Regions from separate parts of the Paenibacillus sp. J31P13 genome, predicted to be linked through region 3. Evidence: riboswitches for the same ligand, from Rfam matches in the RefSeq annotation. Region 3 holds a riboswitch; each other region holds the start of a gene.
The links. A riboswitch is a leader RNA that binds a small molecule or an ion and turns the genes downstream of it on or off. The one in region 3 is predicted to bind cyclic di-GMP.
Positions count from the first base shown of each region.

Region 1: it holds a riboswitch for cyclic di-GMP, as region 3 does, so the genes downstream of both, AC0YOD_RS14545 (SpaA isopeptide-forming pilin-related protein) here and AC0YOD_RS09355 (EAL domain-containing protein) in region 3, are expected to answer to the same signal.
Region 2: it holds a riboswitch for cyclic di-GMP, as region 3 does, so the genes downstream of both, AC0YOD_RS16620 (amidase) here and AC0YOD_RS09355 (EAL domain-containing protein) in region 3, are expected to answer to the same signal.

Region 1 is NZ_JBWDNR010000004.1:48,243-59,293, forward strand. It holds gene flgK (flagellar hook-associated protein FlgK) at 1-978, opposite strand, end outside; gene AC0YOD_RS14515 (flagellar protein FlgN) at 994-1,491, opposite strand; gene flgM (flagellar biosynthesis anti-sigma factor FlgM) at 1,517-1,786, opposite strand; gene AC0YOD_RS14525 (TIGR03826 family flagellar region protein) at 1,899-2,315, opposite strand; gene AC0YOD_RS14530 (ComF family protein) at 2,431-3,321, opposite strand; gene AC0YOD_RS14535 (ATP-dependent helicase ComFA) at 3,318-5,465, opposite strand; gene AC0YOD_RS14540 (hypothetical protein) at 5,586-6,047, opposite strand; cyclic di-GMP riboswitch class II at 6,313-6,396, shown strand; gene AC0YOD_RS14545 (SpaA isopeptide-forming pilin-related protein) at 6,428-8,029, shown strand; gene AC0YOD_RS14550 (response regulator) at 8,102-8,830, opposite strand; gene AC0YOD_RS14555 (sensor histidine kinase) at 8,838-9,998, opposite strand; gene AC0YOD_RS14560 (stalk domain-containing protein) at 10,075-11,051, opposite strand, start outside.
Region 2 is NZ_JBWDNR010000004.1:541,681-552,731, reverse strand. It holds partial or broken gene AC0YOD_RS16650 (DHA2 family efflux MFS transporter permease subunit) at 1-823, shown strand, start outside; gene AC0YOD_RS16645 (alpha/beta fold hydrolase) at 1,128-2,099, shown strand; gene AC0YOD_RS16640 (MGMT family protein) at 2,247-2,588, shown strand; gene AC0YOD_RS16635 (hybrid sensor histidine kinase/response regulator) at 2,694-5,834, opposite strand; gene AC0YOD_RS16630 (RNA polymerase sigma factor) at 6,023-6,589, shown strand; gene AC0YOD_RS16625 (DUF4179 domain-containing protein) at 6,561-8,252, shown strand; cyclic di-GMP riboswitch class I at 8,368-8,451, shown strand; gene AC0YOD_RS16620 (amidase) at 8,591-9,490, shown strand; gene AC0YOD_RS16615 (family 2 glycosyl transferase) at 9,618-11,051, shown strand, end outside.
Region 3 is NZ_JBWDNR010000002.1:665,449-676,499, reverse strand. It holds gene AC0YOD_RS09375 (hypothetical protein) at 359-1,696, shown strand; gene AC0YOD_RS09370 (methyl-accepting chemotaxis protein) at 1,826-2,746, opposite strand; gene AC0YOD_RS09365 (sodium-dependent transporter) at 2,966-4,327, opposite strand; gene AC0YOD_RS09360 (P-loop NTPase family protein) at 4,904-5,758, shown strand; gene AC0YOD_RS09355 (EAL domain-containing protein) at 5,870-8,095, opposite strand; cyclic di-GMP riboswitch class I at 8,203-8,289, opposite strand; gene AC0YOD_RS09350 (GAF domain-containing protein) at 8,641-9,123, shown strand; gene AC0YOD_RS09345 (substrate-binding domain-containing protein) at 9,340-10,365, opposite strand; gene AC0YOD_RS09340 (ABC transporter permease) at 10,429-11,051, opposite strand, start outside.

The sequences.
Region 1 (11,051 bases), on a different contig from region 3:
CCCTTTTACCATCATTTTCTGATCAGCCGTTATTGGCGCAGTCGTACCTGGAAGAATGGTTCCAGCAGGAATAGTAACTTCAAACTCACCGTTAGCAATAGTATTGGCTAGTGTATCTAGTTGTTTAACAAAATCTGAAACATCTTCTAAAGACACAAACATACCGTGTATTTCTCCGCCGGTCAGCGTTCCTGAGGCATATGCAGTTCGCAAAGTGTTGGCGTTAAAAGGTGTTGATAGCCCACCTTCTACCAAAGGCGCTCCGCCCATCGTGATGGAGTATCCATCATTCGTTTCTGTCACTTTTATATTGACTATCTTTGATAACTTATCAGTAAGAAGATCTCGCTGATCACGCAAATCATTCGCATTATCACCAAGCATTTCAATGTTTTTTATTTGATCATTAAGAGAAGCAATTGAACTCATCATCGTATTCGCTGATTCTGCTGTTGTTTCAATGGTCGTATTTAAATCGGCATCCAAGTCCGATAATTGCCCACTTAAAGAGTTAAACGTATCGGTCAGCGCTTGCGTGCGCTCGACTAGAATTTCACGAGCCGTAACATTTTCTGGATCCTTGCTTAAATCTGACCAGGCGCTCCAAAAGTTTGATAAAACTGTACGAATACTCGTATCTGACGGTTCATTAACAAATGATTCTAGCTTACTAAGCGTATCTGTCTGAATAGAAGTGCTTCCTGCGATATCCGATTGTCCGCGGTATTGTGCATCCAAGAAAGCATCTCTTATACGTGTAATGGAAGTATACTCTACACCCGTTCCTATTTGACCAGGCGCTGTTGATTTGGACATGCCGTAAGCTTCAATAGGTCTTGTCGCAACCATTGTAACCTTTTGCCTTGTATAGCCTTCTGTATTTGCATTCGCAATGTTATGGCCCAAAGTGCTCAGTGCAACTTGCTGCGTAATTATGCTTCGCTTTGATGTTTCTAATGAATGAAAAGTTGAACGCATTGTTTCATCTCCTTATCATGCTCTTGAATCATACATCATCTTGCGTTTATTACCAGACATTTGATTCATAGGATGCTGATAAGTAACATCTTCATTAGGATCGTCCATCATTAAATCGATCGAAAAATTAATGAACTCTAACGACTGCTGAATTAATTGCTGGTTCAAGCCATTGACTTGCTTAAGCTCTAACAACACGCCTGTTAATGTATCATGCATGTCCATTAGCATCTGCTTTTCTTCTGAGTTGCTAACTGACTTAATAAGATCAGACAACAGCCCGCTGCGGTAACGAAAGCCGATATCTATAAAATATCGTGCGGTCATCAGCATTCTGTTTTGCTCTAAAAGTTCAGCTTGTCCCGTTAGTATTTTTTCCTTCTGAGTAACTACATTAAGCTGAACGACATCATTTACTAAAATCAGCGGCTTCTTGCTCACTTCCAATTCAAGAAGCTGCTGATAAAGCTTATGCTGCTGTTGAAGCGTATCTATAATCTTCGCGATAGACATGCTGCGTCACCTATCCTTACTTCTATTAATTATCTTTCAGGTATGGCAACAGCTTCTCTGCAATCTTGCCCGCTTCCACATGGTAAGTACCCGATGCAACTGAATGCTTCAACTGCTCGATTTGTTGCATTCTCTCCGCACTGCTCGCTTTACTAGTAGATAGCATTTCTTTGGCTGCGTCTGAAATTTGGACCTCGTCCTTTTTCCGTGTCTTGTTCGTTTCACTCAAGCGAGACTCATTTTGTTTATGATAGGAATTCAGTCCGCCTATACGATTCGTTTCATTTATTTTCAATTTATCCACCTCATTATTTACGGATAATAAAAAAAGCCGATTACCTTTACAAGTATTATCGGCTTCGCTTATGTGAAATTTTATAGTCAAGTAAATATTAGCATGATTTCATTTATTTGTTTTTATATTGATCTAACCCTTTATAGACGCCAGATTGAGTTTGCGAACTCTTTTCTCCCTGTTTCCTCGACAAATCATCCAGCATTTGACTCCTGTCTTTATCGAATCGTTTACGACAGCTGTCACAGATATGGTTCTCACGAATTAGGGTGCCGCAAGATTCACAAGGATAGGACATATTTGGCGCATTTACCATAGAAATACGACCTTCACGAATAAATTTTGTGATTTGTTTGATTGAAACACCGGTTTGATCGGAAAGCTCCGTAATAATGGCACCTTTGAATTCACGTAAATAGTCCGCGCAAAGCTGATACTCTTTATCAATATCCCTCATGCACACCGGACACACATCTCTAAAGTTTTTAGCAAAAAGCTTTCCGCAACGAGGACAATTATCTAAATTCATCACTCTGCGCCCCCTTTTATTATGAAATCAAATCCAGCTATTAGTCCCATTCTAATCGAAAACGACAAATTTATCACTAGTAATCTATGAATTAGGACTTTTGCTCGATTAGTTCTCAGGAGCGAGCCCATGTTAACAGGCATATTTGCAGCTCCTTCCCTGCCAGCTGGCAGAGTGCCTGTGAACAGGCTTCCCCTGTACTTCCTGTTGTATAAATATCATCAATTAGCAGCACTCTTAGCACACTATCATTTCGTTTTGTTTTCTGAGATTGTTGCTGAACCATTTCCTGAAGCTTGCCAATTTCTAAGAGATTCACCTTAAAAAGCTGCTGTGTATCCCGCATTCGCTGGGATCGCGTTTTAAAGCTTTGCTTCTCCGTATGACGATCTCTGACAAGTAGATTCATGATCGGAATACGATAGTGCTGAGCCACATGGCCTGCAAGCTGCTCCGCCTGATTAAAACCGCGATCAAGTGCTCGTTCTGGGCTAATGGGAACGAATGTAATCGCATCCCAATACGAAGAGATATTTCTGCTCGTATATTTACGAGCGGAAGAAGGTGCATAACGAGTAGAAACCTCAGCAGTCATTCGCTCAAAAGCTGGCAGCAGCATATCACCGAGCAGCGGAGCAAGCTGCTCATTGCCTCGGTATTTGTACTGCGCAAGCAACTCGCGCATGGCTGGATTATAATGAACCGCGCTACGGTTCATTATAAATGAGCGCTGCGGAACGCGTCTGCAGTCATCGCAGCGGATGCCTCGCCCGCATCTGGGACAGATGATGCGGGTAAGCCATGGTATAGCGGAGAGGCAGCCTCCGCAAAGGGATTGTCGAAGCTGGGCTGTCAGCTTCGATTGGTTTGAGGCTGTTGCGCTGCTAGCTTGGATTTGCGATTTGCCGCATAAGAGACATAGGGCAGAGTGTGGGGCGAGCAGCTGCACAGAGCTGGTGAAGGCGGATTGCAACCGCTGAAGCCAGTTGGCGAGTGAGGGACTCATCGAGCTCGTCCTCCTTTATTTGAAGGCAATAAATAGCCATGCTTGCGAGCCATTCGATTCATGGTTTGGATATGGTGCACCGCTGCTACCTGTGATTGATTGCGCTCCTTGCTGCAAAAATACACATTGCCAAATGGATCATCTGCGGAGCGTCCTGCTCTTCCTGCCATTTGAACCAAGGAAGCTTCATCAAATAATCGTCCATCTGCATCCAATATATATACGTCACTTTTGGGGATGGTAACGCCTCTCTCTAATATGGTCGTCGTAACAAGCACCCGTATCTCTCTAGCTCGAAACTGTTGTACCTTCTCTGAGCGTCCAGCATCCTGTGATGAGGTAGCGGCTATGTAAGGATGTCTAAGCACTGCTTGAAGCAATGCAGCCATCGGTTCTGTCTGGACGATTTTTTGAACGAACACAAAAAGCTGAGCGTCCCGCTCCAAGGATTTCTTTAATGCACTCAGCAGAACTGGTGATACCCTTTTCTGCTGGAGCATCTGCTGCACGGTTAATGTTTGCAGCAATCGCGGAACAGGAAGTGGATGCCGATGATAACGTACAGGAACTCTCGCATGAGACAGCTTTCCCTTCCTCGCTGCACGCTGCAGCTCACTTGGAGGAGTCGCTGAGAGAAGTAATCGTGCTGACCCCGGAGCACAGCTTTTATCTGCCGCATAGTGGAGAATTGGATCTCCATGGTAGGGAAAAGCATCAATTTCATCGACTATCACAAGATCAAAGCCTTGATAAAATCGAAGCAGTTGATGGGTCGTGGACAGTGTAATATCCCCGCTCTCCCAGCGCTGCTGGCTTCCGCCGTATAGCGTTACCACTGAAGCCTCGGGAAAAGCCTTCCGAATACGAGGATCCAGCTCAATGACGACATCACGGCGCGGTGTTGCGATTAAAGCTTTGCCTCCTCTTAGCAGTACAGATTCCACAAGCGGAAAAATCATTTCCGTCTTGCCAGCTCCAGTTACCGCCCAAAGTAGAAAATTGCAAATCGATTCCTCCTTCGATTGGTCTGCTTTCAAAACCGGCTTCGCCTTCCCCTCCGCGATCCCCCGCTCCACGAAAACAAGCGCCTTCGCCGCCGCAGCAGCCTGCGCCGGGCTCAGCTTCCACTTCACAAGACGCTGCTCTACCGTCAGCGTCTTCCCAGCCCTACCCGAGCTGCTCCGAACCGTCGCAGCTCCCAAAGCCAAACCCATTCGCTGCCCTCTAACCAGCAGCTCACATTCCCGGCTTCGCCCCATCCCAATGCACGCCGTACAATAGGCGCATTCACGACCGCACGCCGCACAGCTCGTGCGTTGCAGCAACGCCTCCCCGCTCCCGCAGCGCAAACAGCTGCGCTCGCGCCTGCTGCGCCCCAAAACGTTCATCCCCCCGCCATTACCGGCGACGACCGATCCGCTCAGGCGCACACGCCCGAGCAACGAAGCAAGCTGGAGCGCTCCGCTCCAGCCAGCCTCGGCACCGGGCTCCGTCACGCCCTCCAACAGGGCGTGCACTTCGCTCCGCAATAGCGCACGTCCCTGCAGCAGTTCCGCTGCAAGCTTCGCCCCAGCCGCAATCTCCCCCAGCTCCGCATCGCTAAACGTATCATTCAGTCTTCCATGCTTCTCAGTCGCTTGCGCCCTACCTCCAGACTCACCTTTTGAATATTCCATTCCATACATTTCGCCGAACTGTTCATCATCTCTCACCTCCTTTTTCAGATAACCTCCCCTCTGATCCCATCGTTCCACCTTCTCAAGCAAACCGCTCTCCTCGAACCTCCAATCATATTTACTTTCCTTTCGCCACCGCAGCCACCAACGGTTAGTATCCTTCCCAATACCCTCTTGTCCCTCTTTCAAAGCCTTTTCCACACATGCAAACAACTGTGCGAGTTCCTTATACTGTTCTCCTGTTCTGCTAAAGCTAGAACCTTTATTCCACAACTCCACCACTCGACACGCATCACCTAACGGCAAAGCCTCCCTCCACAGCCAGCCTGAAGAAGCTAACCCATTATTCAAATACCCTTCCGAGCCAAAATAACCGCTGAGCCAAAACACCTTATCTACGGCTGGCTCAATGGTCATTTTTGCAATCCAGCACCCCTCATACTGCACAATATAAACATATGCCTTCATTCCCTAACACCCCTTCCCTCAGCATGTATCCCAAATTAGACAAAAAAAAGCACACCAACAACGCTTTATGCGTCATTAAGTGTGCTTCACTTCATGAGTTCTATTGCTGCAGATTATATACTAAAAAGGCATTTTCGACAAATCTTCCGGGTTTTGCAAATCAATCAATACGGCATGGTCGCCATGCGACACAATCCCCTTTGACTGCAGCAGCCACAGCAGCCCTGTTGCATCGTTCGGCATAAATTGAGAACGTTTACTATCTGAATTGTCCGTTTCGGGCTCATCCTTGCTCGGATGTACCTCCAGCGTATCCGCATCTCGAGCCAGCCGCTCAACGATAGCGAGCGTTTCCTCCGATGCTCCGCGGTCAATAATCGTCAAACGAACATCCCTGCCCATCTTACGAGAAAAAGAAAACAGGGAACGCATATACCATTCCATATTTTTTTGACCAACATCAGCGACTAGCACATAGTGTTTACTTTCTTGCAGACGTTTTCTTCTAATACGATATGCCAAATGCACAGACAAAGCTGCCAAAACATAGCAACCGATGACCAAAAGCAGAAGCTCAAACATGGCGACCACCTCCTCTTTGCAACAATATATGCCGCGAAGAGCCCACTGGTTCCGACATTCGTGGACAAGATGACAAATTGTACACAAGCAAAGAATGATCAATTTCCACTCAATAAAACTAGTCAAATTGTGACAAAGAAACACCCTTGAGCATTTTACAGTATATGTTATTATTTTACTACACCATGGCTTCACTTCATTATAGCGTGTCTATTTTCCCTATATACAAGCTCGAGGAATCAGAAAGGGTGGGAATCATTCGATCAATGTTTAGGGAAGCGATGAAGTTTGATCTGTATATGGACACTTGGATCATACGGAGCTAGTAGTGTAACCGGCCCTCTTGGACTTCAATACCTATTCTAAGAGGAGAGTGAGAAATGAGGTTTTTCAAGAAACAAATTTATTTCAGCTTAGCTATGGTATTGCTTCTTTCTTTATCACTGGGATCATTAACTTTTGCTCAAAGCCAAGTGAATGACAACGCCGTGCAAAGTTCATTGCAGAACGTCAATGATAACAGTTGTTCGCAATATTCTTCAGACCCTCAATTTATTACTGCCGGTCATTCTAACATTGTGGACAATGGAAACGGCACCGCTACTGCTACCTTTAGTACAACTAAAGATTGCGTACGAGTCAGCTTTTCTTCCTACGGCTTTCCTAGTGATTGGATACCAACGAGTGGCGGTCAGCCCTATGAGGTTCAAATATACAAGGATGGCGAATCCAACATATACAGTAAATTGGGAACCTACTCCATAACAATCGACATTCCAACTTGTGCACCCTATCAGCTTGATATTTATGCCGGGGATGAACAAAAAAAACTTGGAGTGGGCGGTCATGCCGGTTTCATTAAAGCTTATAAAGTAAAATCGGTTAATGTCTGCAATGGAAAAATCATTATAAATAAAGTACTCAATATTGGTGATAATCAGCCTCATACAGGCATTACTTTTGAGCTTTGGCAAAATAATGTACTCTTCAAAACCGGCGTAACCAATTCGCAAGGCGTTCTTGAATTTCTAGATTTGCCAATCGGAACTTATGTGCTGAAAGAGGTTACGAAGTCAGGCTTTACCACAGATCTGACTGATAACACTGAAATCAATGTTACCAACAATTCAACTCAACTTAAAGTTGTCACGAACTCACCGAAGCTCACTTTACTATCTGCTTGCCTAGAAAGTCCAACCGCGTCTAAAAAGTGGACCATTAAAAACGAGAGCGACGTTGATGTGCCTTACTCTTGGAAGGTTCCAAATACAGTATCAACCGGTAACGGAACTATTTTAGCCGGCTCTACCACTGCACTAACAACGAGTACTGAAGATGCATTGGAAGTTCATTGGGGATCTAACAAGGAAATTACAGCCGTCCATAATGGAGACATCTGTATAGTACCAACACCGACGCCGATTTCTACTCCATCGCCTACTCCGGATACTACACCGACGCCGATTTCTACTCCATCGCCTACTCCGGATACTACACCGACGCCGATTTCTACTCCATCGCCTACTCCGGATATTACACCGACGCCGATTTCTACTCCATCGCCTACTCCGGATACTACACCGACGCCGATTTCTACTCCATCGCCTACTCCGGACACTACACCGACGCCGATTTCTACTCCATCGCCTACTCCGGATACTACACCGACGCCGATTTCTACTCCAAATTCGACACCAACGCCATCAACTTCACCATCTGCTACACCAGTTACTACACCGACGCCGACCAGTTCTTCAACACCGATCCTAACTCCTGAACCTACCCCAGAAGCAACCATTTCCGTTGAAGTTGATGATGAGGACGTACCGATAGGCGGAGTTGTATCTGGAGAGGAAGAAACCGTTCCTTTAGACAAATTGCCTAAGACCGGTGAGACCAGCGCTGTTCCTTACTATCTCCTCGGAACGTTTGCAATTACAACGGGCTTCATCGCTCTTCGCAGACAGAGGCTAAAAAAATAATTTTCGTGTAGCAGCGTCAAGCATACACAAAAGGCCCGTATCCTAGGATACGGGCCTTTGTGATATGTAATGTTACAGTGTAACCCAACCAAACTTTATGGAATGAATAACAGCTTGTGTACGATCATCAACTTCCATCTTCTGAAGGATGCTGCTAACATGGTTTTTAACCGTCTTTTCACTAATAAACAAAAACTCTCCGATTAGCTTGTTGCTTTTTCCTTCAGCCATAAGCCGCAAAACTTCAGCTTCGCGTCGCGTTAATGGGCTTTCATCACCTGCTACAAACTTAACACCCGGTTCTTGAGCCGCCGCGGCACCTGACACAATCCCCATCTCATCCAGGTAAGTCATACGACGAAGCTGATTAATCAGCTTGCCAGTTACTTTGGGATGAATATAGGCATGTCCCTGAACAACAGAGCGTATTGCATTTATAAGCGATTCTGCCTCCATGTCCTTCAGCAAGTAGCCTGTAGCACCTTTGCGAAGTGTTTCAAACACGTAGCTTTCATCATCATGAATGGAAAGAATAATAACTTTTACGTCTGGAAACATATCCTTTAATCTTTCGGTTGTTACTACACCATTCTCGATTGGCATATTAATGTCCATCAGAACAATTTCAGGAATCGTATGATTGCAAAATTCTAATACTTGAATGCCGTCTCCGCACTCTCCAATGACTTCCAGGTCGTCTTCCATATTAAGAATACGCTTGAGGCCTTCGCGAAATAGCTGATGGTCATCGGCAAGTAAAATTTTGATTGTATGGGAACTGCTTGCAGGTCTCTGGATCATCATCATCTTACTCCTTTCTAGATTCGGCAGTAGTAGGTATATCTATTATAATCTTCGTCCCACGTCCGGGATTTGAGTCTATATCCATCCTCCCCTCTATCAGTTCGACCCTCTCTCTCATTCCTACTAATCCAAAATGTTCATTTCGGCTAGCCGCTTCTTCAATGATTTCGCTATTAAAGCCTATTCCATTGTCACTAATTAAGAGCGAGATATGCGAAGGCTGATAGTTGATTTCCAATAATACATGAGTAGCATTCGCATGCTTTAACGCGTTTGAGAAGGCTTCCTGTACCAAGCGGTATATCGCCGCTTCCATAGCAGACGGCATTCTAACCTCTTTGCCGATAAGCTCAAATACAGTGTGTAATTTTGTTTTCTCTTCAAAATCTTGCGTAAACTTGCGAAGTGTAGGGACAAGTCCCAAATCATCTAGCGCCATCGGACGTAAATTAAATATAATTTTACGTATTTCCTCCAGTCCAGATCGAACCTGCCCTTTTAAATCTATTAATTCTTCCTGTACCATTACAAATTCCTGCTTGATTAGCATTCGTTCTGCAATTTCTGTCCGCATGACAATATTGGCAAGTGATTGTGCCGGTCCATCATGAATCTCTCTTGCGATTCGTTTGCGTTCTTCTTCTTGCGCCAAAATAATTTTCAGCCCTAAAAGCTGTCGGGTCTTGGCAGATTCTACAATTCGGGTCACTTGGTTTAGATCCCCTGCTAAATATTCAAGTACAACATTTATTTGCGAAGCAATGGTTTCAGCGCGTTCTATGGAGTTCTCAACATTACGGACGCGTTTTTGCAAATCATCTCGCCGCGTTTTTAAATAAGACTCTTTCTCACGGTAAACGGTGTGATCCAGCTGAATTTGGGTAGCTTTCTCATATGCCGTTTTAATATCTTCTTCTTTGTACTTAACGAAATCTCGACTGACTTCCGTTAAGCGAATACGCGCGCGACGATAGTCTCGCTCAAGCTCATCCACTTTTTCAATGGTTTTTCTTGTCTCTTGAAGCACAATCTCAAGCTCCTGCTCAAGCAGCTCCAGCTCCGAGCGCGCGGATTCACAGATTTCATAGATTTGATATTTGCTGTCTTCCATCACTTCAGTTGCGTTTTTTATTATTCGGTTTATATCGACTGTTAGATGGTCCACAATAGCTCGGCAACCTTTCTCTATTTAAAGGTTTATCTGTTCTATCATACCAAGATTTGTTATGTTTCGTCTATCGTTATTGGATGATAATCTTTTTCGTTTTACCGTCATAACCTACCGTTAAACCTAGCTTCTCTGAGAACAATCGAACGGGAATCAATGTTCTATCATTACGAATAATCGGCGATAAATCAGAGGCTTGAAGAACACCATTTAGATTGTATTCTTTCTTGCCTATCGTCATTTCCATCATTTTATTCCCACGAAGGACAATAATTTTTCCTGTTTGACCATTAAACATAAGATTCAAGCCCATTTTGTCTGCTACAAATCGAACGGGTACATAGGTCGTTCCATTCAATACTAGCGGCGCTGAGTCCAATGTTACCGCTTTGCCGTTTACTACTGCAGCTGTTTTTCCTACAGTCATCTCTACCTTTGAAGCTGGAGGAACAGTCGCTGACGGCGGATAGTTCAGCTTTATATTATCCAGTCCGATTGATCCCGAATAGGTACGCTCATCCTGTCCTTCTGCAATCGTTACAACGTAGATGCGTTTCAGCTTAACCGGAAATTTCATGCCTGCTGATGATAAATTGACTTTGACATTTTTCCAGCCTGTCCAATCCAGTTGCTTCGCTAGATCAAGCATATATGCTTTTCCATCAGCGTCGATAAATTCAGCACGGACCCAATTCAAGCTGTTATCACTGTATAGATCAACGTTCATAGCAGTTGGCGAACCCTCAATAGCGAGCCCAGTTGAATTAAACACTGCGTAAGATGCTTTAGTTCCTGTACCATTGGTGAAGTCATAATCAATCTTTAAAGCTTTTGGAGAGGCTTGACCTGGCAGATCAGAAACCAAATTGACAGCTCCAGTGGTTGTTGTCGGCGTTACCTGTGAGGTAATCGCGTAGGTTGATTTCTCAAAATCCTCAAGCGTCTTAACTGTTTCTCCCTTTGTGAAAGGAATCATAGTCGAGAACCCATCATATCGTGCAATGGCGTATCCAGTCGTAGTACCGGCATTTACTGATTGTACAGTCAAGG
Region 2 (11,051 bases), on a different contig from region 3:
GCTGGTCAAGCGCGGAAGTCATTGTTTCTCTGGTTACAGGTGTGGTCGCCTTGATATTGTTCACATGGAGACAACTGGTTTCGAAGAGCCCGCTGCTAGATCTCAGGGCTTTCAAATATAGCATGTTCTCCCTAACAACCATCATTAATATTGCTGTGACAATGGTGATGTAAGCAGATATGATGCTGCTGCCACTATATTTGCAGAGTGCACGTGGATACACCGCTCTAGAGTCTGGGTTGCTAATGCTCCCTGGTGCCCTTCTAATGGGCATAATGATGCCAGTGACAGGAAAGCTGTTCGATCGGTTTGGAGCGAAGTGGTTGTCTATCATCGGTATGGCGATTACGATCTTGACAACCATCGGATTCGTTAATCTGACCGACTCCACGAGCTATACGTATTTGGTTCTGATGTCCACAGGACGACGCTTCGGTATGGCGATGTTCTTGATGCCAATCACTACGGCGGGCCTAAATCAACTTCCAGCAAGACTGAATGCTCATGGTACCGCTATTTCTAACACCATCAAACAAGTAGCAGGTGCGATAGGAACCTCTTTGCTTGTCACAGTTATGGCAAACCGTACCAAGTCTCATGCTGAAGAAATGTTCGCCTCAACCGGCACCGGCTCAGGTAGTTTTACAAAAGAGCATATCATGATGGAGGCTCTATACAGGGTATTAATGACGCGTATCTAGTCATTATCGGAATCGGAATTGTTGGTCTCTTGCTTTCATTCTTCATTAAACGTGAGGGACAGGCCGAAGAAGTAGAAGAAACCAAAATGGCCTTGAACCGAAAAGTAGCTAGCGAAGTGTAGAAAGTGCAGATAGATCACATTTTGACGTGATCGAAAAGCAACTAGGCTTCTTCGTTTTTGAATGTATCATCGCAAAGCGCATATTCGGCAAAACAATAAAAGCGAACAGACCAATGCAGTATGCTGCGGTCTGTTAGCTTTTATTGCTATTGGTAAGGTGTTCTGTGATAGGCTAAGCTGCTGACGAAACAAAATAATCAATTAAGCTAGAATTAAGACCGTGTTTTCTCCCCGATAAGATTGAGCACTTACAATGAAGGAAACAGCAGGAGTGTATCTGTTAACTTAAAGGAGAGTGCGAGAGTTGAAAAAGTGGCGTACAAAATTATGGAAGACGGCTATTTTCGGATTGCTGGCTATTCTTGTTCTTCTGGGATCAGGCGCGATATATGAATTGGTTAGTACTCGTCAGGATCTAAAATCTTATACCCCCAGTGGAAGGCTTTATAATATAGATGGAAAAAATATGCATGTATATACTGGAGGGCAAGGGGATCTAACGGTTGTATTTGCTTCCGGGTGGGGTACAGCCAATCCTTATGTAGACTTCTCCCCTTTATATGAAAAGCTCGCGCCATATGTTAAATTCGCAGTTTATGACCGGTTCGGCTATGGATATAGCGATACAACGGAAAAGAAGCGTGATATTGATACAATAACGAACGAAATACATGAAGTACTGCAAGCATCTGGACAAAAACCGCCTTACCTCTTTGTTGGACATTCGCTTGGGTCCCTCGAAGTGCTCCGGTTTGCACAGAAATACCCGGACGAGGTACAAGGCATCGTGATGCTGGATAGCGGAAGTCCTGAATATTACTACGATGATACAGAGAATCCAGTAAGCGGCGGTTTTATTAATAAGCTGCTCATCAAAACAGGCTTGATTCGGATGTTGTTTCAATCCGACAGTGTTGTCGAAAACTCACGCGCAATTCGCAATAGCTTGATGTTCGTCCCAGATGAACTGAAGGAGGTTGACTTGAAAGCCTCATTGCTTAAGCTTGAAAATGCTAATATAGATGACGAACTGCATCGATCTCGGGCTAACGCAAAGGTCGTTTTGGATGACAAGAAGCCCTTCCCTTTTCCACTTACGGTGCTGACCTCCGATTATCTGGGAGTTACCGATGACGTCTGGAACAAATATGAAGAGGAATTTACTTCTTGGTCTGTACAGGCGAGGCAAGTGGTGGTTAAGGATACCGAGCATTATATTCATCAATATCGTCCTGATCTCGTTGCAGATGAGATATTGGCTTTGGCCAAGCGGTAGATCCTCTGACCGCAGCCTTGATTAACTGGTACCTAAATAAGAATTAAATAAGGATATCTTAAATAGGCTTTGGTTTAAGATGTATAATAACTAAGTACCAGTTAACTCGTCTTTCTCATGATGATGAACGGAGGATCTAGCGAGCAAATGAAGCCATTTACAAGCAGGGTAATTGCTATTATAAAAAACATTCCGGCAGGTTATGTAATGACATACGGGCAAATTGCCAAGCTGGCCGGTAGTCCAAGAGGCGCCAGGCAGGTAGTAAGGATTTTGCATTTGATGAGCAAATTACACGATCTGCCGTGGCATAGGGTCGTCAATGCCAAAGGAGAAATTGCTATTAAGGATGATGAGTCCCGTTTCATGCAGACCGCTTTTTTAAGCGATGAGGGTGTTACAGCAGGTGAGAATGGTCTAATTGATCTGAATAAATATGGGTATACGCCATTTAATGAGGATTTTTATCTGCATGAAGAGATAGATTAATACCAAAAACCATTAGTATCACATGGGATAGTTGTACATCAAGCAAAAATAGTCCCGCCCAGAAAAGGGTTAGGGACTATTAAGTATTTTTGTCTTCGATTTTTCTCAACTATTAGTATTGCTATGGTTATTCGGAATGACAAATGAAACGGTTGTTCCTTCATTAGGATTACTGAGAATAGACAAGCCTCGACCATACAATTGTGTTAATCGACGATTCGTATTAGTAATGCCAATACCGCGATTTCTCTTCAATGTCGGACTCAACAGTTCCAATACCTTTTCCTCTTCCATACCTTTGCCGTCATCTTTTACTTCAATAAGAGTGAAATTGTCCTGCCGACTAATCCGAATATGGACCGTACCGCCTTTATTTTGACTAAGTAGGCCATGCTTTACAGCATTTTCGATTAGCGGCTGTATAGAGAGTGGAGGAAGAAGCAAGGTGATAGTGGGATCAACTTCCCATATGACAGATAATCGGTCTTCAAACCTTACCTTTTCAATATACAAATAGGCTTCGACAAGCTCCAGCTCATGAGTAAGCTCGACCATTTTTCCCGTATTTAAAAAATCAAAGCTAATCCGTAAATATGATGCAAAAGCATCCCCCATATCTCTCATTTTTTCTGTATCTATATAACTAAGTGCCATAATAGAGTTCAGCGTATTAAATAGAAAATGAGGATGAATTTGAGCCTGAAGATAGGCAGCTTCTATGCGTAAACGTTCATTTATGGATTGCTTTAGGGTGGTTAACGCTCTAATCCGGTATTTAAGTTCCAGTGCGTCAACAGGTTTGGTCACATAATCATTGGCCCCTGAAGAGAATCCGGTGTAAATGTCAGCAGGCTGACTACGCGCGGTTAGAAGTAGAACGGGAAGTTCTAATAGAGAGTAATGCTCCCGTACTTTCTGCGTTAGCTCATAGCCGGACATATGCGGCATCATGACATCGGCAATCAGCAGATCCCATTGTTGTGTGCCTAACAATTGTAACACCTCTTGAGCGGAATGGACGGTTATGACGTTATATGGCTCGGTCGATAGGATACCAACAAGCACATTTAGGTTAACGGGGTCGTCATCAACTGCAAGAATATTAATTTTCCCATCATTGAAAAGCGGTGGGATAAGTACGGAAGTCGCCAATTCGTCGATTACGTTGTCGGGATAAATTAATCCGGTATGAACATTTTCACTTCTATCCGTTATCCCATGGCTATGAAAAGGCTGCTCTTGTGACAATGGCAGATTTGACATGTTCGCTAACGGAAGATTAAAACGGAATACGGAGCCCTTGCCTAGTTCAGAAAGAACGGTTAATGCACCGCCATGCAATTCTACCAACTGCTTGCAAATGCTTAAACCAAGTCCGATTCCTCTCCCATCACTGATTCCATGAGACCCTTGTTCATAGGGAAGAAATACGCGCAATTGCGTTTCCTCATTCATTCCGACACCAGTGTCGGAAATATGGATAATAGCATATCCATCCTGGACCTGAGCGGAAACGGAGATGACTCCTTCATCTGTGTATTTAAGGGCGTTATGCAATAAGTTATATAAAACCTGTACGAGTCTTTTTTCCTCGGCCATAACCGGAGGTATTGATTCCGGAATATCCATAATTAGTTGAATGGGTTTGCCTTCAATCATAAATTTTAGCATACCGATTACGCCGGGAATGATCGATTGAATTTTTAACGGTTCTAGCTGCAGTATAATCCGGTGTTCCTTTAGTCGTGCGACATCTAGGAGATCACCAAGCATATGCGACATTCGGCGACTTATAGTTATGAGCAGTTCCATATCTTTAAGGCTTTTCTCATTCAGCTTCTCTTTCTCTTTGCTTACAACGGTTTGAGCAATGTTCATAATACCGTGCAGCGGCGTCCGCAGCTCGTGTGAAGTATTAGCAAGAAATTGGTCTTTCAACTTGTCGGCTTCTTGTAGCTGCTCATTTAGCTTCGTGTTTTCCTTGGCGTTTCGGAAGTACTTTTTGAACCAATAAGTAGAAAAGCCAATAATGGCTGCAATAATATCAAATGGATAGTAAATGATTATGACTTCTTTGAAGGTATACAAAATGTCCCAGTAAAAACCGGACAGGATGCCTGCTACAGACAGCAGCAAAAAAATAACGTCGCTATCGGTTTGCTTCATAAACAACATTTTTGCAATCGAATAAATAAGTGAAACAAGAGGGAATAGATAGAAAAAAATAAAAAAGCCTAATTCAACTGACCCCTGCACAAGTGGAGCGGATGCAACCAGCAGAAACCCAGAGTATAAAAGAAGTGCTGCAGTGTAAGCACGCAACCACCTGTTCTTGTGAGGAAACGGAGAAAACCTTCTAAAGAGAGCAAGGATAAGAAAAGATTGCCATGCATAAGAGAGAAGTTTAATCTTAAGCGCCCATGAATAATTGATCGGCAGCCATAGCAAGAGCAGGTTATCGTGATCAATGACAATAATGATTCCAGCCAACAGCGTCAACAATCCAAAAAGGAACAACGCCTTCTCTCGCGGATTAAACATATAAAGGATACAAGCATACAGACAATGGACCAGCAAAACAATAAATGTAGCCAATTGAAACCCGATGGAATACCAGCGGACGTAGTCAATCGCTGCCTGAGAGCCGAAGCGAATAGAACGCAGAATACCGCCATTGTATGGATCGTCAAAGTTAGCTACTCGAATCAGCACCTCCATCTCTTCCGAACCTTTTTCAGAGTAGGAAGCTGTGTAAGAGACACTTCTCGGCTTGTAATCCGCAGCCTTTTCAGCAGGGTTCCCGATATCCCCCTCAGTCAGTCCATTTATCTCCACGGTAGATGAGGTTTGTATATTTTGAAGCCAAAAAGAGACAGGCTGCTCCAGCGGATCGACTAGTATTCGCAGCCGATAGGTTCCGTATCCATACGAGGTATCAGGGTTACTTTCTGTTACACTACCCCAGTCTCCCGGAACCTCAATATAGCGCGATTGGTCCTCAACCATCTGTACATCTGTCTGAGAAATTAATTTTTCGGGGTAAAATTCCCATTCGCCTTTTAACGCAATGGTAGAAGACTGACTAAAGTCCCAACCACGCATGTCGAGTATGCCTTGGACAGCATCAGGATGTTCTGAGGTATAAAATATTTCGGACCAAGCTAGTCGTAAGCCGAGGAGCAGACTAAGAAATAATAGAATGGCGGCTATATATTTTAAGGTGAGTTTATTTTTTATTCGCGTCATCATACAAAGAAATTCGACATATTCAGTGTTTTTACCTTTATTTACTTGTTTTTCTCTATTCTTAAAAGGTAACGGGTAATGCACCAATTTTTTACCGCAAACCTCTAAAATGAAGTGAGAGAATATAAATGGTTGGGAGTCTTAGTAGTAACATTAACAAAAGTCAGACCGAAAGAGGAGGGGAAGAAGTGGAGCTGACAGACGATCATTCCATTATTGAAGCTGTACTGTGCGGCAATAAACAGGCGTATGCGGACATCGTTCGGCGCTATCAAAATAAGCTTTACGGTTTGTTCCGTAAGATGGGATCTTCTGAGGCTGATGCAGAAGATCTAACTCAGGAGACGCTGCTCAAAGCCTATCGTAAGCTGGCATCACATAATCCAGCACAGAGCTTTGCCGGATGGATATATACAATCGCCGTCAATTTGCAGAAGGACCGCGGACGACGAAAACTACTAGAGTCCCCAGCGCAGGAAGATAGGTATGAACGAGAGACTCCGGAATCGAAGCTTTTGCAAAAAGAGCTGCGCTCCGAGCTAGATCGATTGCTCGAGAGGCTGCCAGATCAATATCGACTGGTTCTAATTCTACGATATACGAATCAGCTCAACCATGAAGAGATCGCTGGGATTACCGGCATGTCGGTACGACAGGTCACCAATGCCATCCATCGTGCCAAAATCAGCCTGCGGAAAATCGTAGAGGTCAAGGAGGGACAACGTTATGACATTCTGGGATCGTACAAGAGCTAAAAAAGTCGAATTTATAGAAGGCCGCGACAGATTGATAAGGGAAGATAAAAAATGGGAAAATGTTCTCTTTGATGAAAGGCTTCAAAACGATTTTACAGAGAAAGTAATGCTGAAACTAGAGGGTATTGAGATTGAGCCAGCGGAAGGATTCGATGCCGCAGACCACGATGTATTGGGATCCCGTGAGAGTGGGCAAACAACAGGAAATGCGGTGCATGGTTTGACGGAATCGGAATCGGCAGGTTATTCGTATTGGACAAAAAGATGTAACATCGGCTCAGATGTATCATTCATCGCCGCCCAAGTGAAACGTCAACGTACCGCCAAGAGCTTACGAAGTCGCAAAGCTTGGAGCATTGCGGCTGCCGCCATCGTACTTACCGGGAGCATGCTCATGTATGCGCAACCGACTCTTGCCGAAATAGTGAGATCGCTGTTTGCTCAGAACAGCTATGTGGATAACGGAATGAAGCAAGCACAGGAAGCGGGACTGGTACAAATTTCGGGTGCCAGCGCTGTCGACCAAGGTTATACGTTAAAGGTTAATGAAGTCATTGCCGACTCAACCCGTCTCGTTATCGGGATCGATATTTTTGACACTAAGGGAAATGCTGTAATTGGAGAAATCCAATTCCCTGATGCTGATTTCACCATTATGGATATTCAAGGTGCTCACTTTGGAGATGTCTCCCATGCCGTAAGCACAGGCGGCAACCAGACTACGAGCAGGATCGAGTTCTCCTTTAATCGGCCGGTACTGACAGACAAGCTTCAGCTTACTGCACATATTAGCCAATTGATCCTTCATGTGGGCGAACAAGGACCTGACTTTTCAGTAAAAAGGATTAAGGGAGACTGGACACTGCGTTTCCAGGCCGATTTAGCCAAGGCCAAAGCCCAAACGCTGCTGACCCCCATTGACAAAACGTATGAGACACCGGGCGGCATACGTATTCATATGCTGGGGGCAACCCGTACCCCGAGCGGAGGATCGCTTGAGTTCACCACGGCTCTGACGAAAGAAGCGGGGGAGCGCGCGATAAATGGACAAAGCGGGTTCCATATAATCAAGTATCATCTGGAAGATGCGCAGGGTAAAATACTCACTGAAAGTCCTGAGTTAACGGAGATGGAATTTTCCAGCCGCAAGTCCGTATTGGACCGGTGGAGCGGACTGACGAACTGGTTCAATCCATTCGACAACTTTGCCTATGACAAACAGCAGATTCGGTTTGTACTGGACAGCTATGTCATTCGGGAGAAAAGTGAAGCTGAGATCGTGCTAGATCCTTCTAAAATTTCTGCTGAAAACCCTGTCAAACTGGAAGAATCGGGTGATGTGTTTCTAATCAAGGGAATAACAGTCGATCGAGGATTCGGATGGATTTCACTGGGTGACGTGCACAACGAATCGAGTGCGGGAGAAAGCTGGGTTGCAATGGATGAGAACGGCAAGGAATATTACATGTACCTCGCCCAAAAATCATCCAATGATAATACGAATCAGGAAGACGCGAGAAATGACCAGTTTATTATTGAGGGTATGAAAGAAATGCCGAAGCAATTGACGATTAAGCGTAACGCGGTCAATCGGGTGTATAAGGACGTGGACTGGTCATTTGTGATTCCGCAGACCGGAACGATTGGTGTTGTCGCGCAGTAAACTAGGATGTTTCTATAGCAGGGGAAATGATTTTACCATTCTGTTAATGGTTTGAGAAATCTTATTCGACATTTCACTCCATAACGATTAAGATGAAATCAATAATTAAATATCATCGCGATAATAGCAAACCTGCCGTAAGGCAGCGACGCAAAGCTATAGGGCCTAACGGTGAAATCCAAGGCAGCCAGTTACCGAACGAATATGGAGTATTAATAAAAGCTGCGACTTTTGTTTTTTCTGCATGATTTGAGCACAGTTCGGTGTGAAAACCGGACTGTGTTTTTTATTTCAACCCTAGTCCTATGACGATGAGATGAAGAAGGGTGAAGACAACTATGAAGAAACCAATCCAACTCATATGCCTTATTTCTCTATTACTCTTCAGCTTTCCAGGGTTGACGGTAGCAGCTGACTCGAAATACACCTTTCAGAATTCGACCAATATATCGACATGGTTATGGGATACTTCTAGAATTGTATCTGAATCCGACCTCATCATTCATAATTTAGTGAACCATAACGTTAAGGATTTATTTCTACAAATAGATACGACAATTGAGAAAAAGGTTTATCGGATGTTTATTAAGAATGCGACAGCCAGTGGGATTCGTGTTCATGCACTGGACGGTGCACCTGAATGGGTAGGCAATAATGGATCAAAGCTGCAGGCAAAGTTTTTGAATTGGTTGATGGACTATCAGAAAGCAGCGTTAACGAATGAACAATTTAAGGGAATACATGTAGATGTTGAACCTTACGAGCATGAACAGTATGAGGCTCAAAGTAAAAAATTGTTAGAGCGATATCAATTGATGATGATTACATTTAGAGACCAAGCTAATGGAATGAAACTAGAGCTTGGAATAGATATACCTTTTTGGTTTTACGGTGTTATGTACAACAATCAATATGGCAAGGGAAATATGGCAGAGTGGCTCTGTAAACATGTGGAGTATATGACCATTATGGCCTACAGGGATACAGGAGCTGGGACGGATGGAATTATCGGTATTTCTGCTAGGGAAATGAAATTATTTAAAGATTATCATGTAAAGGGCACGATAGCCGTAGAAACAGGAAGACTATCTGAAGAATATAAATTCGTAACCTTTTTTGAAGAATCTAAAGAGTATATGTATGAGCAGTTGGATCTTGTATATGAGCATTACAAAGATGATTCTGCATTTCATGGATTAGCTATACATTATTACGATAGTTGGATGGCTATGAAATAAGATAGCCTTAAAAACCTCCAGATTTTACGCTGGAGGTTTTTTGCATTTTTGATGTGTTTATGTAGCCAGTTATGTTGACATACATGTCAATATGCCTATATCATTGCACAGAGCGGAGGCTATAAAAATGACAAAAAAACTAAAAATTAGGTTTGGCCTTGTAGCATTATTTGTTTTAATGTGTATTGTATTAGCGATTTATTTGGTTTTTTCTTTGAAAAGTGAAAAAAATGACGAAAACACTCTTCCCAACGAGGAAAGCGGTGTTCGTTATATAAGTAAGACAGACCATGACTCTTTCTATGTTCACGAAGGTAATGATTGGAAGAAGAAGTTTATTAAGGGTGTTAATATCGGGGCAGGCAAGCCGGGTGCTTTTCCCGGAGAACTTGCGATTACGTATGATGAGTATTACCGATGGTTTACTTATATATCCGAAATGAATGCCAACACAATCCGTGTATACACGACGCTGCGTCCGCAATTTTATAATGCTTTATATGACTTTAATCAAGCAGCAGAAAAAGAAGGCAAGGATCCGATTTATGTCATTCATGGGGTTTGGGTTAATGAGAATGATATCGTGACGATTGAGGATGCTTTTGGCGATGACAGCAAAATTATGAATGATGTCATTAAGAGCGGTGAAGATATTGTTGATATCATACATGGCGATAAGTATCTGCCAGTTAGTAAAGGCCATGCAGACGGTACATATACAACAGATATATCACAATATGTGATCGGATGGATATTAGGAATAGAGTGGGAACCTTCATTCGTTATAGGAACAGACGAGAATAACAAGGATCGCTCAAGCTATGATGGAGAGTTTCTATACACAGTCGATGCTTCACCATTTGAGGCTTTCTTAGCTGAAGTCGGTGATAAAATCATTGATTATGAAATGACCAACTACAATATGCAAAGGCCGGTTGCGTTCTCCAACTGGGTAACGACCGACCCGCTCGAGCATCCTAATGAGCCGTATGTTAATGAAGACTCTGTTGAAGTGAATGTTGAGCATGTGAAATGGCATGACGAGTATAAGCCAGGGATGTTTGTGTCGTATCACGTCTATCCTTATTATCCAGATACATTTAGTTTTCAAGCCGACTATATCAATTTCAAGGGCCCGGATGGAAAACCAGATCCTTATTTAGCTTATTTAGAAGACATAAAGAAAGTACATTCTATGCCCATTGTCATATCAGAGTTTGGTATACCTGCTTCAAGAGGGAAAGCGCATGAGAATAGAGTAACAGGATTTAACCAAGGTTTTATCGATGAAAAGACGCAGGGCGAGATGTTGGTGCACATGATGAACGACATGCACATTGCTAATCTTGCCGGTGGTATTGCCTTTTCATGGCAGGATGAATGGTTCAAGAGAACGTGGAATAACAATGATCTTGATATGGTAGATTCCAGACCCTATTGGTCAAACACACAGACGAACGAGCAACACTTTGGGTTACTAGCCTTCGACCCTGGTACTCCTGATAATATCATTTATACAGATGGTCAGGTTGATGACTGGGCGGATATTTCACCTTTCTAT
Region 3 (11,051 bases):
AAAAAATAGCATTATGATATTTTTAATTATCTACATACTATATCAAAACTTACTGTTTTAGGGTTTACTCCTGCCCATAAATTATACCCTTTTCACGCTTAGATAGTGCTTGTAAATACGTTATATATTTATACTTTAGCTAAAAACACTCGAACTTTACAAATCCATAACCTTTTCATTCTTTGATGCAGCCTCCATCAGGAAATCTTTTTAAAGAGTTGATATTTATTATAAAACAATTTTTAGCTATCTTGCTATTCTGACATTTAAATCTCTTCATTTTTGTGGAGAAAACTGGTATTCTTCTAAGAGCAGAGTTTGCTATTTTACATCAGCTTAATTTTGGAGGAGAACCCACTTGTCAAACAGATCATTTCTTTTAACATTACTTATTATTGTAGTATTTTTAACAGGATGTTCAAAAGTAAATCTAGAAGAAAAATACATTGAACAAATGAATAAAAATTTCGATGAATCTGAAAAAGCAATTGATGAGATAAACTCAGTTTTAGCACTAGCATTCGAGGGTGAATACTGGCAACTTAAAGAGCCTGCACAAAAACAAAAAGAAATCTTGGACAATATCTTGCTTCGATTAAAAGACAATCCACCCGACAAGTTTACAGACGAACATAAAACCATTCAATTGCTTTTCAAAACGATCAAAGAATACAACAATATCATGATAAATTTCAGTGAAGACGGCAATAAAGAAGCTTTTAAAAATATCGATGCGGTAACGAATAGCCTCAATAAATATTTGGATAGCTCCGTGTTCTTAAAAGAATATCGAATTGATGGTTATAAGAGTCAGTTTGATTATGAGGCAGCATTTAAACAAATCGAAGAAAATAGCCGTATGAACAAAGTCGATTACAGCAAAAACATAAAAGAATCGTATGAACAATTTATTGTCTTCGTTAATGCTATGATGGAAATAATGAAGACCTATGCTATTGCACCAAATGATCAAACATTATTGGATACAGCTGAAAATACTGCAAAGGGGTTAAAAATACTACATAATAAAATGAACGTAGTAAAACCCCCAGTTGAATATGAAATAAAGAATGGCGATTTTGCTAAACTAGTCGAGCTTTATGTATCTGCATCAGAACTACTCGAAAAGGCAATGAGAATGCCTGATGATGTTTCTATACATGAAAAAATGAACGAGTATTTATTGGAGAGCAACAAATATTTGGAAAGCACTTATTCTTTAGTAAATGAATTAACTGGGGCTAAGTTACAAATTCCATCAACTACCCCTACCATTACAGAAGAAACTAACGAATTGGATGAAGCCAAATGGGAAACCTATAAAAATCAAAGATTTGGATTCCTTATAGGCTATCCAAAAGACTGGACAAAAGGCGAAGAACCGACAAATGGCGATGGTATAACGATTAGTGACGGAAATGGTTCATCGATAAACGCGGCAGGAGGTTTCTATTTCGAAGATCTCCCACCTGATCTTACTGATTATGAGAAAGTAAATACAGGAAAGACAGGGTTCACCACTTATCAAAATACAACTATTGATGGAAATAATGCTATTGTAACGAAGCAAATTCATATCCGAGACGATAAAAGAATTGAGTTTGAAACAATAATCACAATCGCCAATGGTGAAGACATTAACCTAGCATTCGATATTCTTAAAACATTCGAAATATATATTGGAGATGAAGGATAAAACCTGATACATCATCAACCTTAAAAAATGAGTTACAAAGCGAAATTCCACAGGTTTTTTATTGAATGAGCCAAGTTTCAAATATAAAAAAGGTGATCACATTGGTCACCTTTTTTCACTTCATTTATTTTAAATCAATTGACTTAATATCTTAACTTGCGTATCGAGCTTACCCGCAGAATCGCCGATTCCTACGAATTCATCAACGGCTTGCTGTATAAGATGCTGACTATTGTCGATTGTCTTCTGTGAACTTTTGGTACCCGCACTAACCTTGTCGACCTGTTTAGATATTCCCTCAACAGTAGCTCGTATCTCGTTTGTAGCCTCCTCAACTTGATTAGCCAGCTTGCGTACTTCAGTCGCTACAATGTTAAAGCCGCGACCATGCTCCCCTGCATGTGCTGCCTCTATCGCTGCGTTTAATGCTAGAAGTTTGGTTTGCGAAGCAAAACCCCGAATCGTTTGTACAACATCATGAATAGCACTGGTCTGTTGCTCTAAGTCATGAAGCAATCTTAAGTTGCTGTCATTTTCACTCAATACATGCTCTATTGCTTTAGCCACTTGCTGAGTACGACTTATTCCATCTTCCGTACGTTGGTGTAAATTTTCAGCCATTTGTTGTAATTCACTTGTTAGTTTAATGGCAGCCGTTTCTCTTGTCGTTATGTCTGTTGCTACTTTCAGGACACCTACAATCTGTCCATCATCATTACTAACTGGCATGTATGTAGCTTCAAAACAAAGTATTCTTCCGTCCTTCGCTACGCGAACAATCTTCTCTTGAAATTTCAGACCATTTCTCAAGTTATCCCAAAGCTTCACATAGCCTGAGCTTGTAGCAAAATCCGCAGTACAAAATTGACGATGGTGCATGCCGAGTAGTTCGGAGACCTGGTAACCCATTGCCCGAGCAAAATGTTCATTAGCCCAAAGTACATCTCCCTGCGAATTAAACTCTATCATAGCTAGAGATTGCTCTAATGCCGCCAAAACTGCTTTTCCTTCTAACACCTGTGTACTTTCATAGATTCCCTGTTTCTCCATCTACCGATGCACCTCCTCTAATTACTTGAAAAATTAACCACATTGAAAATAGACTCTTGCAAATTATACAAGAAAAAATATATGAAATGAAGAAATATCTTTACTGTCAACTATATTTTCAAAAAAAATAATATTAAACATACATTTCATAAAATAAACCCCATTGGATTTGCTTATCCAGTGGGGTTTATTAGCACAAAAAAAGTGATTAAATTCAAACTAAAAAATAGAAACAATTTTATCAAGTATGCCAGTTACATCAAGAAAAACGATGATAATCGCTAAAGGAATAATAAATCTCATTATAAAAAACCAGATTTGAAATGCAGTAGACCCGAACCGAGAATGCTGCAACAATTCCTCTCGCAAAGTGCTTTTCTTAATTTTTAGCGGAACGAAAATTGAGATCAAAAACACTCCAAGCGGCATTAAAATATTACTAACTAAATAATCGGCTGAATCAAATAAATTTTTCGTGAAAATGATGAAATCAGATAGAACGCTATAAGACAATGCAGAGGGAACGCCTACTACAAAGATTAGAATGCCAATAATATATGCGTATTTTGTTCTCTTCTCCTCTTTCCCTTTCACAACAGATGCTACAATTATTTCTAACATTGAAAAGGCTGAAGTTAATGTAGCAAACAAAAACAATGATAAAAATCCTAAAAAGAAAACTTCTCCAAACATGATTTGATCAAAAACAGCAGGCAATACAACAAACAATAAGCCAGGTCCTTCAGATGGTTCTAAACCAAGTGAAAATACAGCTGGGAAAATAGCTAATCCTGCTAATAAAGCAATCAAAACATTCATTGTAACAATTGAAATTGCCGGTTGAATTAAGCTTTCTTTTTTCGAGAGATAAGAACTATACGTTACCATTACAGATACTCCAACACTTAAGGAGAAGAAAGCTTGGCCCATTGCAAACAGAATACTTTGCGATGTAATATTTGAGAAATCAGGTGCTAAAAAGAATTTTACACCTTCCATTGCGTTATCGAGTGTGAGTGAGCGAATGATTAGAACAATAAATAGTATAAATAAAGCGGGCATCAAAATTTTACTCACTTTTTCAATTCCATTTTGAATCCCTTTTGCTACTACTAAGACAGTAACAGCCAAAAACACAAATTGAGCTGCAATAACCAGTGTAGGATTTCCAATCGTCACGTTAAAGACGGTTCCGTAGTCTGCTCCCTCACTAATTATCCCGCCAAACAAACCTTTAACAAAATATATAACGATCCAACCGCCAATTACACTATAAAAAGACAGTAAAAGAAAGCAAGTAAATACCCCTAGCTTTCCAATCCAATGCCAGTTACTATTAGGCGCTAAACTGCGATAAGCACTAATGGCTTCCTTTTGTGTGCTTCTGCCAATAACAAACTCTGCTAATAACAATGGAAAACCCATAAACAAAGTAAATAAGATAAAAAGAAGAAAGAATGCGCCTCCTCCACTTATACCCGTAACATAAGGAAGCTTCCATATTGCGCCTACTCCAATAGCTGATCCTGCTGCTGATAAAATAAAACCAATCTTTGATGACCACTGCTCTGATGCTTGCACGCTAATCAATCCAATCTAATTTTAATATGTCCTCAACGCAACAATGTAAAAGACAAAAAAAGCAACATCTCTATCATTAACGATAGGGACGTTGCTTATTATGCGGTACCACCCTAATTGGAAAAAAAACTTATTTTTACACCAACCATTAATTTTTTAATAACTGGGAGATCGGCTAAATAATGTGCTTTTCGTCGCTCATTCGATATTAATAATAATAAACGGAATTATAGTATGGTAACAACTAAAGGTCAACCCTTTATTGAGAATTTAATCCCGGATTGTATTTATCTATGCCTGATGTTATTCTAACTATTAGAGATGCAATCAAAGGAGCATAAACCTTATCATGTGGATTACTCTGTAAAGATTAACAATTCGAAAAGATGCCTGTAATAGTGATTACACTATTTTATTAGGCATGCTTTTCTTTAATCTTACAGGGTATGCAGGGAAAGGTAGATCATAGATCCCTACTGCGGATACCTAATGGTATTCGCTTTTTTCATTGGGAAACCGCATCTCTATTGATTCTTACCTGCATATCCTCCCAATAGCGAATGGAGGAATTTTATTATGAGACCGAGGTTAGTTTTGATTGAAGGATTACCAGGATTCGGGAAAACGACAACTGCTCAACTCGTTCATGAAATTCTTACGGATATGCATATTAAATCTCAACTGTTTTTAGAAGGAACGCTAGAACATCCTGCTGATTATGATGGAGTCGCCTTTTTTAAGAAAAATGAATTTAATGAACTAATGAGTACCCATGAAAAATTTAAAGATTTCTTGAGTAATTATATGATTAAACAAGGTAACAATTACTTCTTAGAATATCGGAAAATAAAAAATGAATACGGGGCAAGTTTTCCAGATGAATTGCTGCAAGCAGTTGTCAAACATGATATTTATGAATTGTCACTAGATCAAAACAGGAAACTGATAACAGAAAGATGGAAGAAGTTTACGGAGAGTGTTTGGAATGGAACAGACACCTTTGTTTTTGATTGTTGTTTCATCCAAAACCCAGTAACAATCGGGATGATTAAATATGGTGCAAAGAATGATGACGTTATACGTTATGTTACAGAACTGGCAACAATTGTGGAGCGACTAAATCCGTTATTGATTTACGTAGAACAGAACGATCTTGATCATTCTTTCAGAAAAGCTGTAAAGGAAAGACCGCAAGAATGGTCAGAAGGATTTATTGACTATTATACAAATCAAGGGTATGGAAAAAAGCAGAGTTACAAAGGGTTAGAAGGAACTCTGCAGGTTCTTAAAGCAAGACAGGAACTGGAAAATGAAATTTTTAACAGCGTAACAATAGCCAAGAAAAAAGTGGATAACTCTTTGTATAATTTAAACGATTATAAGCAAGCTCTAGTAGAGATTTTATCAGAATATTTTAGCTCAACAAACTAACGATACACTTTACGTTCAAACAATAAGGAGCATTTTACCGCGTTACCTGCTCCTTATTGTTTTTAATCTACGTGCTGCAAATCCTCTATAAATAGCTGTCATCTTTCCCCTTTAATAAGTCCCTTGAGAAACAATCGTTTTTATGTAACTATACTTATCCATCTTCACTAATCTACACTCTGGAACATGTGGACTTGTTTTCATTTGTAACGTTAAGCGGTTCAATAATTGAACTAAATGATCCCGCTCTTGATCATGGATAGTAAATTCTAAACCATATCGGTATATGTTATTCTCTATTTCTTCTTTCCAAACAACATTACCAATTACATTAATGATTTCAGCTAAAATCTCCGTCTCAAATTCCAATATAATGTCTTCATTCACCGCTAAAATTAAATGCGATAAAAAACGAAGTCCACCCGCCCCAATATCTTCAATTAACACTTCCGTCTTACCTAAATCTAAATCTTTGTCTTTGATTTTAATAATCGTCATTTGTGAACTTAATGGGAAAGTAAGATGGACACGAAAATACTTTCGCCTATTTACAAATGGGATTTGTTGATTGGTTCCAGAGGGTATCAATATCTTATTAGCTAATAGCTTATTAAACTCTGCAGCAGGAACTGGTTTACTAAAAATGTAACCTTGTATTTCATCGCATTCTTGTTGTTTTATAAAAATAAGTTGTTCCTTCGTTTCAACGCCCTCAGCAACTACTTTCAAACCTAAACCATGGGCCAAATGGATGATTGATTTTACGACTGTAGCATTTGAATGATTAGTGGTGACGTTGTGAATGAAATACTTATCAATTTTTAATACATCAACATTGAATTGCGTTAAATAAGCAAGAGAAGAATATCCAGTTCCAAAATCATCTAATGATACTTTAATACCGAGTGTCTTTAACTTTGTAATTATGGATTCAACCAATTTTTGATTATCTAAAATGGATGTTTCAATGATTTCAATTTCTAGCCAGCTTCCTTCTACCCGTGTTTCCTTTAATAACTGTTGTATATACGGGATAAAGTTTTTTGATAAAAACTGATCAGCAGAAACGTTTATAGAAATAGGTACAAACGGGATTCCTTCAACTTGCCATGAGTTAATTTGTTTACATACGGTTCTTCCAACCCATTGGGTCAGAGGGCGTATCAGACCAGTATCTTCTGCTATAGGGATAAATTCAGCAGGTGATAACATTCCCCATTCTGGATGGTTCCAACGGACAAGTGCTTCTGCACTCACAATTTCTCCCGTTTTCGCATTCACTCGCGGTTGATAATGTAATTCCAGCTTATTATTTTCTATTGCTGCACGAAGTTCTTTTTCAAGTGAGAACCTTTTAAAACAGTCAATTTCCATTACTGGATTATAAAATGTATATTTGTTTCTGCCCTTTTCTTTTGAACGATAAAGGGCTATATCTGCATTTTTCACTAAAGTTTGAGCATCTTGTGCATGATGAGGGTAAAAACTAATTCCTAAACTAGTTGTAATATAATTTTCATAATCATCTATACGAAAAGGTCTCTCCTCAATATTTTTAATGATACTAGTAGCTATCTTTTCTACGGCTTCTTTGTTATCGAATTGCTTGTTCAATATTATCGCAAATTCATCGCCTCCTAGACGGGCAACAAATCCTTTATCACCTATAATGCGAACTAATCTAACTGAAAATTCTTTGATAAATTGATCTCCCAAACCATGCCCAAGTGTATCGTTAATCGTTTTAAATCTATCCAAATCTATATATAGAAGCGCAAATGAGTGTTGATTTTTATTGGATTGCTCTAAAAATTGTTCTAACTCCTTTTCAAAAAACCTACGATTAGGAAGATCTGTTAAATAATCATGATAAGCCATACGTTCTATAATTTGTTCATGATTTTTACGCTCTGTAATATTGAATGCATATCCAATTAACCCCCCGTTTGAAGGAATAACTCTAACCTCTAGCCATTCTTTAGTTGGTTCATAGTAATCTTCAAATGTAATGGGGACTTGTTCTTTAATAGCCTTATGGTAGAAATGGTAGAATGATGTGCCAATTGCTTCTGGGAGTACATCCCAAATATTATATCCCATAAGTTCTTCACGGTTTTTTCCAACAAAATGTTCCATTGGCTTATTTATATAACTAATACACCAATTACGGTCAATAATAAAAAAACCGTTGGTTATATTATCGAGAATAGATTCGCTTGGCGGTAGGTAGAATACATTATTTCTACTATCTACAGAATCTTTTATCGATGAATTTCTTTTAAATAAACTCATATGTGCCTCATCATCCTGTATATTTTTTTGTATTGATAACCACATTTTCAAGCTTCTACTAACCTTTATTACATTTAAAAAACAAAAAGTGGCTTACTCGATTAAAACCGAGTAAGCCACTTTTTTTGGTCAACAAGAAATAGAAGTGGTATATCGGTAGCTGGCTGACATGGAATGGATATCCTTTAGTCCCTATAGCTTTGCGTCCCCATCTTTTGATGGGTTTGCCTTTATCAATAAGAAGAAACAATTATGTTGTACCTATTATCTTAGGCATTATTACCTATTAAATCAATATCAAAAATTAAAATATTACTATTCCGATTGTATAGGTGTTCCTTGATGAAAAAACATTTCCAACCTTCGTTGCTTAATTTCCATATTGAACTACGTAATGTATGTTGCATTTTTAAATAATTGAATATTTTGTATGTAGTTAATATTGTTTTCCAGTTCAAACAACCGTTTCTTTATGGATTCGTTACTTTCCATTTCAAGTGACCTTCCTTCATTTACTTTGATTATGATAAAATATGATAATCAACAAAGCGTTTCAGATAGCCTATCAGTGACAATAAAGGAGACGAATTATGTTTCATCCAGAACAATACAAAGGTACACAGGATCAAAATTATGAGTTAGCGCTTCGTCAGCTTCAAGCATTGCTGGAAGGTGAAACTGATGTGATTGCTAACCTGTCCAATGCATCAGCATTTCTCAATCAATTTTTAGATCATATCAACTGGGTTGGTTTTTACTTATATAAGAATGAAGAACTTGTTCTAGGACCGTTTCAAGGTTTACCGGCTTGCGTTCGCATTCCTTTGCACCGAGGCGTATGCGGAAAAGCTGCAAGCTTAAGATCAACGATCAGAGTTGAAAATGTCCATGAATTCCCTGGACATATCGCATGCGACTCCGCATCACAATCGGAAATCGTCATTCCAATCATTCTAAATGGCGAGTTATACGGGGTTCTCGATATTGATAGTCCTGTGCTTAATCGATTCGACGAGGTTGATCAGCATTACTTGGAGAAGTTCGTCAATCAATTGATTACGCACTTAAAATGAATTAAGTTATCAGAGTCTCTTTTTTTGAGGCTCTTTTTTTTAATAAAGCTGTTCATTTTAATAGCTTCTACATTTATATGGATAAACCTGCTGAAATCCAAGTTAAAACAGCCGTCCCATTTAGGGAACGGCTGCTTAAGTTCCATACGTCGTTTAAAGGAGGAGATCCCTTATCGCAATATGGCGTTTAGAAAATTCGTATTATTATTTATAGGATTATTCGTAAAGAACAGCTTTAACATCTTCATTGTCTATGTTTGATTTGTCGTACCATACGAATCCGCTGTCGATAGCTGGTTGAACCGTTTCGCCCTTAGCTGCCGCTACTGCTGCTTTAACCGTTTCATAGCCGATTCCGACCGGATTTTGGGAAATGGCGCCAGCCATCGTACCATTCTTGATCGCATCGATCTGTGCTTTACCGGAATCGTACCCAATAACCGTAACTTTTCCTACTGCCTTGGCTTCCATTACGGCATTGATAACACCGATCGCCGAGCCTTCATTCGTACCGAAGAAGCCTTTTAATTTTGGATACGCTTGCATGATCGCTTTAGCTGCATCAGTCGATTTCAGGTGGTCTCCTCCACCATATTGAATATCGACGATTTTAATATTCGGATATTTTTCCTCAATACGTTTTTTGAAACCATCGCGTCGATCGATACCTGTACGGCTAGTTTGGTCATGGGCAATGATCGCGATCTCGCCTTCGCCACCGATCAGTTCGGCCATTTTATCCGCTGCTACTCCAGCGGCAACTGCGTTATCCGTTGCAACTGTACTGAGTGGAATATCGCTGTCCACGCCGGAGTCGAAAGCAATAACAGGGATACCCGCATCCTTAGCTTTCTTAAGCAGCGGAATCGACGCTTGGCTGTCGAGTGCGGCAAAACCAATAGCGCTAGGTTTTTTATCCAATGCGACTTGCAGCATTTCAAGTTGTTTATCGACTTGGGATTCTGACTCTGGGCCTTCGAAAGTAATATCCACGTTCAATTCGGCTGCAGCCTTCTCTGCGCCGATCTTAACCGCTTGCCAGAATTGATGTTGGAATCCCTTGGAGATAACCGGAATGTACATTTTTTCCGTTGTCACAGTTGCCTCAGGGCTTGAGCTTTCAGCTGCTGGCGATGCGGTGGATGGAGAATTACTGCCTCCTTTAGAATTGTTCGAGCTGCAAGCGCTAACGACAAATACGAGTACCAAAGCGGCAATTATCCATACTTTTCTCATGTTCATATCCCCTTCTTAATGAATGATATTTGCTTTTATATATACTCTCCTTAGGAGACTATACCGTTGTTAAGCCTTGCGTCGGCGCAGGATATCGGCATATACCGCCAGTAATATAACAAAACCGACAACGACTGTCTGCCATTCCTGTGGGACCGACATGATGCGTAATCCGTTCGTCAATACGCTCATAATCAGAGCCCCAATCACCGTACCCAAGATCGTTCCCTTGCCGCCGCTTAGCGATGTGCCGCCGATGATTACCGCCGCAATGGCTTCCAGTTCATATCCCGCACCGAGGGAAGGGTGTGCTGTGTTCAACCGAGAAGCCATTAGAATACCGGCAATTCCGGTAAACACGCCGGTAATCGTGTAAATAACGATTTTCCAATTACGTACGTTAATACCTGAAAGACGCGTTGCCTCCTCATTACTTCCAATCGCGAAGTTGTAACGGCCTACGATCGTTCGGGATAATAAGATGCTCCCTAGAATGGCTACGATGAAAAAAATAAGGACAGCGTTCGGAATATCAAAGCCTGGAATAAGATCACCGAGCACCGATCCTAATGAGATTTCCATAAAAGCTTCATTATCTGTGAAATAGATCGGCTTTGCTCCCGAAATGACTAGTGCTAACCCTTTAGCGATCATCATCATCGCGAGCGTTGCGATAAACGGCGGAATTCCTA